Regions from separate parts of the Arthrobacter sp. zg-Y750 genome, predicted to be linked through region 2. Evidence: predicted binding sites of a transcription regulator. Region 2 holds the regulator's gene; the other holds the start of a gene.
What was found. The regulator HspR, encoded in region 2, represses chaperone genes until heat shock. The targets are predictions, from matches to a motif close to AAGTTGAGTCNNNNNGACTCAACTT.

Region 1 (6,280 bases), on a different contig from region 2:
TTTGTGCGGCGGCCGTCCAGCACCGCGTAGTCCCGCCAGCCAAGGCCGTGGAGCACTATGTCGCCGGGCTTGCGGTCATCCGAGCGGGACTGAATGACCTCGCCGACTGCACCGCCCTCGAGTGCGGCGTCGAGCTTAAACGGCGGGACGTAGGACTTCACGTCATTCATGCGTCCGCGCATGTAGGGGTCCACGGACATGTGCAGGTTACGGACCAGCACCTGGCCGTCCTGCAGTTCAGGGACCGGCACTTCGGCCAAGCGGAAGTTCTCATCTGCGGGCCAGCCCTCGGGGCGGGAGGCAAGCTGGATTTCACGGCCTGTTTCGGGGTACGTGCTCATGGAGAGGTCCTAACTGTTGGGGTGGATGGACTGTTGGGCTTTGGCCACGGACTGCCGCAGCGCGGCATTGACCTTGGCGAGGGTTTCCTGGAGGCTGCGCAGTTCCTCCGGATCCAGGCCGGCGGATGCTGCGACACGGTCCGGAAGGTCGTGGGATTTCTGTTCCAGGGCGCGTCCTGCATCTGTGAGGTAGACGCGGACCCGGCGCTCGTCCTCAACGGCCCGGCGGCGCTGAAGCAACTGCGCCGCTTCCAGCCGCTTGAGCAGCGGAGAGAGCGTGCCCGAGTCCAGTTCCAGGGACTGCCCCAGGTCACTCACGCTCTGGCCGTCCTGTTCCCAGAGCAGCGTCATTACCAGGAACTGCGGGTAGGTCAGCTTAAGTTCCTCGAGCATCGGACGGTACAGCGCGGTGGCGGCCCGTGAGGCTGAGTACAGCGAGAAGCAGACCTGGCGCTGCAGCGATTCGTTCATGCCTTCCACCGTAGGACACAACTCAGTTGTGTACAACTTAATTGCCTTCGGGGCTGCTGGCGCCTGTCGCCCGGCTGCAGCAGCTGGCGGCAGGTTGCCGCCCCCTCCCGTAGGCTGTGGCCATGCAGGAACCCCTGGCTATTCCCGATTACCGCCGAACCGCACGCCGTCTCCCCTGGGGCCGGCTTCCTGCTGCTGTCCGGGACAGCATTGCCGCTTCCCTTGACGGCGGGGTGTCACTGGTGGAGCCGGCAGGCGGCGGGTTCACCCCCGGCTTCGCTGCGGTGCTCGGGAACAAGAGCGGGGACCGTATCTTCGCCAAGGCGGCCGCTGCGTCGGACGCCTTCATCTACCCTTCCTATCTCCGCGAGTCCCAGGTGGTTCCCCTGCTGCTCCCGGGGATGCCTATGCCTGCCCTGCGCAGTGTGCAACGGCTGGTGGCCGACGGCATTCACTGGCAGGTGCTGGTGTACGAGGCCGTGCCCGGACGGATGCCGGGCCAACCCTGGACCGAAGCGGATGTTGCCGCCGTCGAAACCGCCTGCGTCACTGCCGCAGCACTGCTCGCCGGCTTCCCGCGTTCCGAAGGCGGAACACCGGTTGCCGAAGATATGGCCCTGATTCCGACCCGGTTCAAGGCGGTGGCCGACGGCGGAGAGCCGCCGTGGTTCCTGCCCGGGCTCAGCGCTGAAGAGGCCGGCGGGTTCCAGGAAGCACTGGACCTGTGTCCCGAGGCACTGGCCGGAGACGCCGTCCTGCACGGCGATCTGCGCGCCGACAATATCCTCATCAGCAACGGACGTGCGCTGTTCTGCGACTGGAATTTCCTGGGCACCGGTGCACCCTGGATCGACTGGGTGGGGGTGCTGCCTTACGGCCGGGCCGACGGTATCGACGCCGATGCCTGGCTGCGCCGGTCCGAACTCACCCGGGACGTGCCGGACGCCTATATTGATGCCTTGCTGGCAGCCCTGCTGAACTACATGATCCACTGGGGCAGCCAACCCGACGTCGACACCAGTCCCCTCCTGCGCATCCACGGACGGCACACAGCCCGGCTGGTGTACGACTGGCTGGCTCGCCGGCAGGGGTAGTGCGGGGCCGCAGGCTATCCCAGCCCCTCCAGGACAAGGGTCAGATGCCGGCGCCAATCGGCGCCTCCGGGCTGGAAATACATGGTCGACATAATCCCGCAGGTGATCACCGGAAAGTCGTCCCAGGTCAGATCCCCGCGCACGGCACCGGAGTCAGCGGCCCTGCGGATGATCCGGGTGACGATGCGGGCAAACTCCGTCTTCTCGGCTTGGACGCCCTCCCATTCGAAAGGCCCGGAACCGAGCAAGGCGAGCTGGAAGCCGGCGTCGTCGTCCGCGGCTTCCAGGTAGCCCACCAGCACGGCCTCAAATGCCGCCCGGGGGTCTTCGATGGCCTCCGCCGAGCGGGCGAGCTCAGACATGCCGCCGAATCGTTCCTGCACAATCGCCGTGAGCAGCTCCTGCTTGTTGGAGAAGTGCCGGTAAAGGGAACCTATGCCGACGCCGGCATGGGCAGCAATTCTGTCCATGTGGACATCGTTGCCGTGGCTGGCGAACAGCTCCCTGGCTGCAGCCAGGATTTTCTGCCGGTTCCTTCGCGCATCGGCGCGTAAAGAATCATTCAATGTGGCACTCCTTTGACAAACGGAATTGTAGTTCCGTATTGTGGCGCACACCAAAGCGGAACCGGAACTCCGGTTCCAGTCCTGCCAAGCAGGATGCCCATTTTCGGAGGAAACCATGATTGTAGTCACCACACCAACCGGCCAGATCGGGCACGCAGTAGTTCAGGGCCTGCTCGCGGAGCGCCAGTCCGTGCGGGTTATTGCCCGGAACCCCGCGGCGCTGCCGGACGGCATCGCCGAAAACGTCGAGGTGTTCGCGGGTTCGCACGGCAACCCTGAGGTCGCCATGGCTGCCTACGAGGGGGCGGATGCCGTACTCCACATCACCCCGCCAGATGTCCATGCAGCGAATGTACGGAGCCACTACCGCGGGTTCGCCGCGGCGTCGGCGGCTGCAATTACCGCAACAGGGGTCAAGCGTGCGGTCGTGGTATCCACCCTCGGGCGGGGGTATACGGCAGAGGCCGGGCACCTCTCCGCTGCCCTGGAGGCGGAAGGGATCATCAACGCAACAGGCGTGCACACCCGCTCCCTGGCCATGCCCTTCTTTATGGACAACCTCCTGAACCACCGCTCATCCATCAAGGACCACGGGATACTCCCCCTGCCCAACGAGCAGGACAAAGTACTGCTGACCGTCGCGACCCCCGACATCGCCCGTGTTGCGGTGGGACTGCTGACAGACCGGACCTGGACGGGGCAGGAGTCGTTACCCGTGGTGGGGCCGGACCTGCTCACCCCACGGAAGATGGCAGGGATTATCTCGGACAGTATCGGCCGGCCCGTGCACTTTGCGCAGGTCAGCTCCGATACCTACCGGTCGACGCTCCTCCAATACGGCATGAGTGAAGGCTGGGTTCAGGGCCTAGCGGACATGGGGACCGCCCAGAACAACGGCATTTACGACGTGCAGGTCCGAGACCCGCACCGGGTTACCGAAACAAGCTTCGCGGCCTGGGTGGAAACCACGCTCAAACCTGCGCTCTGAATTCCCGCGCCTGCGTCACCTGTGCCGCCGAAAAAGTAGTTGGCACTCCGACCCGTGGAGTGCTAATCTGCTTCCGCAAGTTGAGTGATGCTCACTCAGCTTTGGAACAATTGCACAACAAACGCACAACAAACGCAGAACAACGCTTGAATCAAGCGATCGAATGGAGGAGTTGATACCACATGGCTATGAAGTTTGATCCGTTCCAGGAACTCGACCGGATGGCACAGGCACTGCGCGGTGAAGGAACGCTCCGCGGCATGCCGATGGACCTTTACCGGCAGGGCGACCACTATGTCCTGGCCGCCGACCTGCCGGGCATCGATCCCGGATCCATCGACGTTGATATCGACGGCCAGCTGCTGACCATCCGGGCCCAGCGCACGCTGCACGGAGCCGAAGGCGTCAAGTGGCTCACCCGTGAACGGGAAAGCGGTTCGTTCCTGCGCCAGCTGAACCTGGGGCAGGGACTCGACACCGAGAAGATCTCCGCAAGCTACGAGAACGGTGTCCTGAGCGTAACCATCCCGGTGAGCGAGCGGGCCAAGCCGAGGAAGATCGCGGTGCAGGCAGGCGAAGCCCGTGACGCCGAGGCACACGAGGCCGTCAGCGCGTGAAAACCAAGCGGGGTCCCGGGAACTCTCCCGGGACCCCGCTCTTGTACGCGGTTGTTGCCAAGTTCACGCCGCTCCGGTTAGGGACCGTTCCGTGGCCGGCTGGATACTGGAAGGGACTCCTCCTAGTCGCCGCCTCGAGGAAGAAGGGATGGCCTGTGCATATTCCCAAAGTCAATCGGCCCGGCTGGATGATCCACGGGGTGCCCCGCGGACTTCTCGGAAGGCTTGCCAGGCTGGGCAACGCCGCGCAGCTATCGCTCCTCGTGCTGCTGGCGGGCTGCGCCGTCCTGTGTGAACTGCTGTAGCGGCTTAAAGGATGTCGGTGCCGTCCACCCGCACGTACACCGGGTCCCCCGTGCGCCGCGCGGATGCTGCGGCCTTGACGGACCGCAACGACGCCGTGATGGACGGGGCCGCAGCATAGGGGAAGAACAGCAGCGTGCGGTACCTGCCGCCGGCTCCGCCCAGCTGCCCGGCCTCCGGTCCGCTGTCCTGGACGCCGCCCGGAAGACCTGCGGAGGGAAGCGGTGCAGGACCAATGGAACGGACCCCCTGAGGCAGGTCCAGCCGGGTACTAAAGGCTTCCAGTGCCTCACGCGAACCGGTCAGCTCCGCATACCGTACAGCAGGAGGCAGGCCTAGTTCCTGCCGCAGCGTCAGTTCGCGCTCCGCTGCCCCCGCAGGGTCCCAGCGCAGCAGGTGCCCAACGGTTGTGCCGTCGTCGGCCGTCACCACCACCAGTCCCTTCTCCCCCGCCGGACGAACCAGCGCGGCGGCGCTGAACCAGCGCCGCAGGGTATCTTCCCCGGCACGCAGGGACTCCCGCGAGAGCATCGCGTTACCGTCCAGCAGGATGGCCGCCGCGTATCCGCCGGCCGCAACCGGTTCGGCTCCGGGCGTGGCAACCACCAGTGCAGGCGCATCAGGGATCTCGGCCCGCACATGGTCCCCAGCCGATGAAATGACCGTGGTGGAAGGAAAGGCGCGCCCCAGCTCCTCGGCAGTGCGTCCCGCGCCGGCAGTGGAACCGCGCAGCTGTGTTCCGCCGCAGTTGCCGCAGTGCCACATAGGCTCCGGGCGCCCGCACCAGCGGCAGGCAGGAATGCCGTTTCGGCTGGCCAGCCCCAACGGACCGGAGCAGTGCCGGCAGCGCGCCGGTTCCCGGCAGTCCTGGCAGGCAAGGGCCGGAGAGAAACCGGTACGTGCCACCTGGACCAGCACCGGACCGCGGGTCAGCCCGTCCTGGGCGGCCTTCCACGCTGTATGCGGAATCCGGGCCCGGGCCGCCAACGGATCCCGTTCCATGGTGAAGGAGTCCGAGGTGCTGACCACGCGGGGCGCGTGCCCGCGGACGGTGGAGCGCTCGGCCGCGATCCCGGCGGCCCAGCCGCTGGCAACCAGCCGCTGGGCTTCGGTGCTGCGCGAATGCGAGGCAAGCAGGAGCGCACAGTTCTCCAGTTCGGTGCGCAGCAGCAGGACATCGCGTGCATGCTGGTAGGGAGCGCGCTGCTCGGCATGCAGGTCATCGGCGTCGTCCCAGAGCACGGCCAAGCCAAGGTCCGTTACGGGTGCGTAGGCAGCTGACCGGGTGCCGATAGCAACCCGGACTTCACCGTGCAGCAGCTTTAGGAAGCTGCGGTAGCGCGGGGTGGGACCGTCCTCCGCAGTCAGCCGCACAAACGCGTCGGCTCCGATGCGTGCGGTCAGGGCAGCCTGAAGCCGGGCCAGGTCCTTGTTGTCGGGCACCACCACTACGGCCCCGCGCCCGGAAATCAGCGTGGACCGGACGGCTTCGGCGATTTCGGCAGGCCAGTCCTGCGGTCCGTATCCGCCCAGCGAGGAGAGCACCGCGCGCGGACTGTGGCCGGCAGCTAGGTGGGTGAGGAAGCGGGGGCCGTGCGGATAACGTGCCAGCGGATTCGCTCCGGCACCTTCCGGTCCGTCAGCCTTACCCGGTGCGGCCGGCGTAGCAGTTTCGCCGTCGGCCGCCGCGTTCTTGCGTGCCGTGAATTCCTTGTCCACACGGGCCGCCCGCGGCGGAATGGCGACGCGCAGCACATCGTGCACCGTGCCCGCGTACCGTGCCGCCACCGCTTCAGCCAGGCGAAGGATCTGCGGGGTGAGCACCGGCTGCGGGGAAATGACCTTACCCAGCGGCATCAACCGGGCCGTGGTATCCGCTTCCGCGGTCCGTTCGGTGATG
Region 2 (6,280 bases):
TGAGCCCTCCGCCGGCCCAGAAGGATTTTGCACCATGCCCGAACCGAGCGACGCACGCGTCGGCCTCTATATCGACTTCGACAACATTGTCATTTCGCGCTACCAGCAACTGCACGGCCGGAACGCCTTCCAGCGCGACGGGATCCGCAATTTCGACAAGACCAACCGGGATGCCGATCCCGATATTGCCGCGAAGCTCACCGCTGCCACTGTGGACTTCAATGCGATCATCGACTTCGCCGCGTCCTTCGGCACCCTGGTGGTGAACCGGGCATACGCCGACTGGTCGGTCCCCGTCAACGCCAGCTACCAGCGGCAGCTGATGTCCCGCGCGGTGGACCTCACCCAGTTGTTCACCACCACAACGCGCGGCACCAAGAACGGTGCCGACATCCGGCTTGCCGTGGACGTGGTGGAAGACCTTTTCCGGCTGCCGGACCTGACGCACATCATCATTGTGGCCGGGGATTCCGACTACATTGCCCTGGCCCAGAAGGCGAAGCGGCTGGGCCGCTTCGTGGTGGGTATCGGTGTGGCCGGTTCCACCAGCACCTCCCTGGCCGCCGCGTGCGACGAGTTCGAGGATTACGACTCCCTGCCCGGCATTGTTGCGGCTGTCGCCGCGGCACCGGGATCCGCCAAGGCCCCTGCTGCGGCAATGGACCAGACCCCCAGCAAGGCCCGCAAGCTCACCGTGGTGCCCATGTTCTCGCACACCGAAGACGCCCGTTTTGAGGAGCCGGACACCGCTGAAGACATTGACCCGCGGACCCTTGCCACCGAACTGCTTGTCCGTGCACTGAAGATCGGCCATGCCAAGGGCGACGACGAGTGGCTCAACACGGGCACGGTAAAGAACCAGATGCGGCGTATGGACCCCTCCTTCAACGAAAAGCCGCTGGGCTTCCGGTCCTTCACCGACTTCCTTTCCTCCCGCAGCGACCTGGTGGAACTGGACGACGACGGCCCGCAGCGCCTTATCCGGCTGCGGCCCGAGGCCGAAGCCCGGGAGTAGCCTGCTCCGGCGGGCTACTCCCGACGAGGACATGGACGACTGCAGGCATGTTGCCGGTCCGGCAACATGGTTTGCGGTGCAACGGTGGCCGGCGCATGCTTCAGTTATGGATTCGAACACCCCGCATCAGCCCGCCCGTCCCGCGCCGCAGCCTGCCCCTCCCCTGCCGGAACCGGCAGGCGTGGAAGAAGAGTGGGACCAGCGCTACGCGGCCAGTGAAGCCCTGTGGAGCGGGCAGCCGAACGGTGCCTTGGTCTCGGAAGCTGCTGCCCTGGCTCCGGGGCGGGTACTCGACGTCGGCTGCGGCGAAGGCGCCGACGCGCTGTGGCTGGCCGCCCGCGGCTGGGACGTGACCGCACTCGACGTTTCCTCCGTAGCCCTGGAACGGGCAGCACGGCAGGCGGAAATGCAGCGCCTGCAGATCGCCTGGGTGCACAGCGGCCTGGTCGAAGCCCAGCTCCCCGCGGCGTCCTTCGACCTGGTGTCTGCTCAGTATCCGGCATTGCTGCGCACAGCAGATCATGCCGCGGAACAGGCCTTGCTGCAGGCGGTCGCCCCCGGTGGCCTGCTCCTGGTGGTGCACCATGCCGTGGCCTCCGACGCCGGGCACAGCCACGATCTGGACCAGTATGTGCTCCCCGCAGATATTGCCGCCGCCTTGGACGGGGACTGGCGGATCGAGGTGCATGAGACCCGTCCGCGGCACGTAGCTTCCGGTGCCGGCGCCCACCACAACGAGGATGTGGTGCTTCGGGCCCGCCGGCTGCGCTGACCGCGCTAGCGCAGGCCCGGCTGCGTTGCCGGGGCTCCAAGTCCGGGGATTTGCACGCCGGCCAGGTCTTCGAGCTGGAGCCAGAGCCGCTCCGGCGATTCATCCGGGCCTGCCGTGTGCGCGTTGGGCTCCACGGCCACGGGCATTCCCCGCAGCCGCTCCTCCGGGGCGAAGTACTCTCCCCCGCGCACCGCGGGATCGGTCAGGGCGCGCACGGCGGGGTATGCCGCGGCGTCTTTCCCCTGTGCCCACGGTGTGTAGGGATTGCGCCGGTACGGTGTCGCAGCATCCCGGACACCCGCCCGTTCCGGTGTTTTGGCATCTACGCCCACCCCGGGCCGGGTGAGGACTGACGCCACCGGGAGACCCGCTGCACGCAGCCGGCGGTCGAGTTCATGGCCGAAAACCTCGGTGGCCGTCTTGGCCTTGGTATAGGCGCCAATGCCGGTCCATGGCAGGCCGCGCACGTCCTGCAGCCCGTACCGCTTGATCCCGACAAATCCCGTGGACGCATGCACCACGCGGCTCAGCCTGCCGCCGGTCTCCCCTGTGGCCGAGAGCAGGGGCAGGATGCCCGCCAGCAGACGAACGCTGGCTGCAACGTGGGTCCCCAGGAGGATCGGCAGCCCGTCACTTGTCATGGTTCGCCGGTTCATGGTCATGGCTCCACCGTTGAGGAAGATGCCGTCCAGGCGGGGCAACGCGGCAATTTTGCCTGCGGCTGCATCCACGGACGCGAAAGAACCCAGTTCGATCACCACCGCGGAGAGGGAGGCCTCCGGCACATAGTTCCGGATGGAGGCCTGGGCCGCGCCTAATTTGTCAGCCGATCGGGAGGCCAGGACAACGTGTGCCCCCGCTCCGGCCAGCTGCTCGGCGGCGAAATATCCTATACCCGCTGTGGCCCCGGTAATAACAAATGTGCGCCCCGTCTGGCTGGGAAGGGTGGCTGGGTTCCAGGTCATGATTGCCCTCTCGAATCTAAGTGGATCATCTATCCGCTTAGAACCTAGCACACGAAACGGATACTTCATCCGATTGAGTTACACTGGACCCATGCCACCGCTTCGTTCAGATGCCGCCCGCAGCCGATCACGGATCCTGGACGTGGCCCGCCGGCATGACCCCCAAGAGCTGCGGATGAATGACCTCGCCCGGGAGGCGGGCGTAGGGGTAGGGACGGTCTACCGCCATTTCCCGACCATGCGGGCACTGTTGGAGGCACTCACGGCCGACACCTTGGGCCGGATGCAGGAGATTTCCCGCCGTGCCGCAGCTGAACCGGATCCAGGCGAAGCGCTTGCCCTCTACCTCGGCGCGGCCCTCGAACTGCAACTGGAGGACGGCGGACTCCAATCCGTCCTGCTTTCCCCGGAGGATGAAACCGAGGGGGTGCGGGCAGCAAAGGAGGAGATTTTCGCTGCATTCAAAGCTGTGCTCGCCCGGGCCAAGTCCGCGGGCATTATCCGCAGCGAACTGACCCTGCCGCAGCTCTCCCACCTGGTTTGCGGGATCGAGCATGCTGTTCGTCTGGGCACCCCGGAGGACAGGAAACCCATGCTGGCCATACTGCTCGCCGGACTGCGCCCCTAAAGAGGAGTGCTACAGGGACTGGACGTATCCGTCGTCGGCGTAGTTCCGCTGCGCAGTCTTGCCTGCGGGAAGCGCGCGCAGCCGGCTGCGGCGTTCCATCAGCGAGACCAGGCCCAGCTGCTTCACGGCAGTGGCGGCCGCCGGCGGCCGCTGTCCGCGGCTGAGGGTAACGACGTCGCCGGCCAGCCCGGCCGCAAAGACCCGGCTGTGGTCCGGGTTGCGGCGCTGGACCTCATCCAGTTCCGTGGATAGTTCCACGATCCGCTGGCGCAGCCCGGTGACCTGGTTCTGCAGTTCCATGATGCGTTTGATGCCCTCCAGGGAAACGCCCTCCTGGGACAGTTTCTGGACCTCGCGCAGCAGTTCAATGTCGCGTTGGGAGTAACGGCGTGACCGGCCGGGCGCCCGGCTGGGCCGGACAATGCCGAGCCGGTCATATTGCCGGAGGGTCTGCGGATGCATTTCCGCAAGCTCAGCGGCAACGGAGATCACAAAAATAGGCGCATTAGCATCTATGCCCATTGTTCCTCCTTGACGGCTGTTGAAATAGTAACGCGGGAAGTTCGCCCTCCGGCGACCGGCACGCTATAGCCGGGCTTTGGCTGCCAGCGAGGCTCGCGGGTCCTCGCCCTTGGTCGCTTCGGCGAACGCTTCCACGGCTTCGCGGGCATCCTTGTTCAGGTGGGACGGCACGGCGACGTCTACGGTCACCAGCAGGTCGCCGTTGCCCTTGGACGTGTGGACGCCGCGGCCCTTGACCCGCAGGGTGCGCCCGGACGGCGTACCGGCGGGCACCTTCAGGCGGACGGTATCGGAGGTCAGCGTAGGCACCTCGATGGTCGCGCCCAGGGCGGCCTCGGGGAAGGTGACCGGCACATGGATTCGGATGTTGTTGTCTTCCCGGGTGAAGAAGTCGTGCGGGGTGACGTGCACAGTAACCATCAGGTCCCCGGGACCGGCCGCACCGGGCTGGCCCTTGCCCCGGACCCGGATCTTCTGCCCGTCCTTGACGCCGGCAGGCACCCGGACTTCGACTACTTCCCCGCTGGGTTCGCGCAGCCCGATGACGGTGCCGTTGATCGACCCGGCAAAGGAAATAGTGGTGCTGGCCGTGCGGTCCGCACCCTTGGTGGGCGGCGGGGCGCCGAACCCGCCGCCGCCGAACCCGCTGCCGCCGCCGAAGAGGTCGGCGAATTCGGGCGGAATGTTGCTGCCGCCGGCGTTGAACGTGGTGCGCCGGCCCCCGCGCGGGGATGCGCCCTGGCCGAACAGGCCGCCAAAGATGTCTTCAAAGCCCGCACCGCCGCCGGCGCCGCCGCCGGCACCAGCGGGGCCGCCGGCCGTGAACCTGGCACCGCTTCCCATTGCCCGGATGGCGTCGTACTGCTGGCGCTCCTCAGCGTCGGAAAGAACGGAGTAGGCCTCGGAAAGGTCCTTGAACATCCGCTCGGCGTCTGCATCATTCTGGTTCTGGTCCGGATGGTATTTCCGTGCCAGTTTCCGGTACGCCTTTTTAATGTCGGCGTCCGACGCATCCTTGGGAACACCCAGAATCTTGTAAAAGTCCTTATCGACCCAATCCTGACTAGCCAATTGGCGTCCCCTTCCTCATTTGCCGATCCCGCTCGTTTCGAGCACGGCCACCGGACCTGCTGCTGCCCCGGCTTGCTGCGGGACCTGCCTATGGAAATGTCCGGGGCCGCCTGCTGGCGGCCCCGGACGCGGTACTGCTTACTGTTCCGGAACCGAAACAATCACCTGCGCGGCACGCAGGACCCGGTCGCCGGACTTGTAGCCGGACCTCAGGATCTGCGTCACCGTATCGAACGTGACATCCGCACTCTGCTGCTGGATGAGCGCCTCGTGGATGTTCGGATCGAACTCCACCCCGGTCTCATCGATACGGGCCAGGCCGTAGGTCTTCAGCGTGTTCTCCAGCTTGGTGGCGATCGCGGCGAAGGGGCCCTCCGCCAGGTCGCCGTGCTGGCGTGCGGCGTCGATGTCATCCAGGACCGGCATCAGTGAATTCAGCACACCGATTACCGCCATTTCCCGGGCCACATCCCGGTCGCGTTCCACCCGCTTGCGGTAGTTCACGTACTCGGCCTGCAGGCGCAGCAGGTCGTTGCGCAGTTCCGCCGCCTCGGGCGAACCGGCGGCAGCAGGCTGCGCCGGCACGTCGGCGTTGTTGAGGATCTGCTCCGCCTGGGACAGTGCATCGCCCCCGGCTGCCGGGGCGGAAGCCGATGCTTCCTCCCCGGTGCCGCCGTTGGCCTGCGTCTCGTCCTGGCCGGGCGCGCCCTGGCCGCTTACCGGTTCTTCGCCTTCGGGAGTGTTCCCGTGCTCGTTACCCGCCGGCATGATTACTTCTTTTCTTCGTCGTCGACAACTTCGGCGTCCACGATGTCTTCGTCATCGTTGGCGCTGCCGGCAGCGGAACCGTCACCGGCCGCACCGGCGCCCGGGGCGCCTTCAGCACCGGCAGCGGAGGCCGAAGCGTAGATGGCTTCGCCGAGCTTGGTCTGGGAAGCCTGCAGCTTCTCAAACGCGCTCTTGACCTCGTCGTCGTTGTCCGTGCCCTCAAGGGCCTTCTTCAGCGAGTCGACGTCGCCCTTGACCTCGGTCTTGACGTCTTCGGGCAGCTTGTCGTCATTGTCGGTGAGGAGCTTGTCCACCGAGTAGGCCAGCTGCTCGGCCGAGTTGCGGACGTCGGCAGCCTCGCGGCGCTTCTTGTCCTCGGCTGCGTGCTCTTCGGCCTCGCGGACCATCCGGTCAATGTCGTCCTTGGACAGCGAGGACCCGCCGGTGATGGTCATGGACTGCTCGGCGCCGGTGCCCTTGTCCTTGGCGGACACGTGCACAATGCCGTTGGCGTCGATGTCGAAGGTGACCTCAATCTG

Region 1: LOC57_RS07765 (Hsp20/alpha crystallin family protein) is a predicted target of HspR. The motif match lies at 3,538-3,562, and genes of this name have one in related genera.

What each region holds. Positions count from the first base shown of each region.
Region 1 covers NZ_JAJJOC010000012.1:87,402-93,681, reverse strand. The annotation lists gene LOC57_RS07790 (NADP-dependent oxidoreductase) at 1-341, opposite strand, end outside; gene LOC57_RS07785 (MarR family winged helix-turn-helix transcriptional regulator) at 351-812, opposite strand; gene LOC57_RS07780 (phosphotransferase) at 935-1,906, shown strand; gene LOC57_RS07775 (TetR/AcrR family transcriptional regulator) at 1,921-2,472, opposite strand; gene LOC57_RS07770 (NmrA family NAD(P)-binding protein) at 2,588-3,460, shown strand; gene LOC57_RS07765 (Hsp20/alpha crystallin family protein) at 3,643-4,077, shown strand; gene LOC57_RS07760 (hypothetical protein) at 4,233-4,382, shown strand; gene LOC57_RS07755 (primosomal protein N') at 4,387-6,280, opposite strand, start outside.
Region 2 covers NZ_JAJJOC010000005.1:13,775-20,054, forward strand. The annotation lists gene LOC57_RS02745 (NYN domain-containing protein) at 35-1,015, shown strand; gene LOC57_RS02750 (class I SAM-dependent methyltransferase) at 1,122-1,787, shown strand; gene LOC57_RS02755 (SDR family NAD(P)-dependent oxidoreductase) at 1,793-2,752, opposite strand; gene LOC57_RS02760 (TetR/AcrR family transcriptional regulator) at 2,844-3,380, shown strand; gene LOC57_RS02765 (heat shock protein transcriptional repressor HspR) at 3,390-3,902, opposite strand; gene LOC57_RS02770 (DnaJ C-terminal domain-containing protein) at 3,966-4,973, opposite strand; gene LOC57_RS02775 (nucleotide exchange factor GrpE) at 5,112-5,741, opposite strand; gene dnaK (molecular chaperone DnaK) at 5,744-6,280, opposite strand, start outside.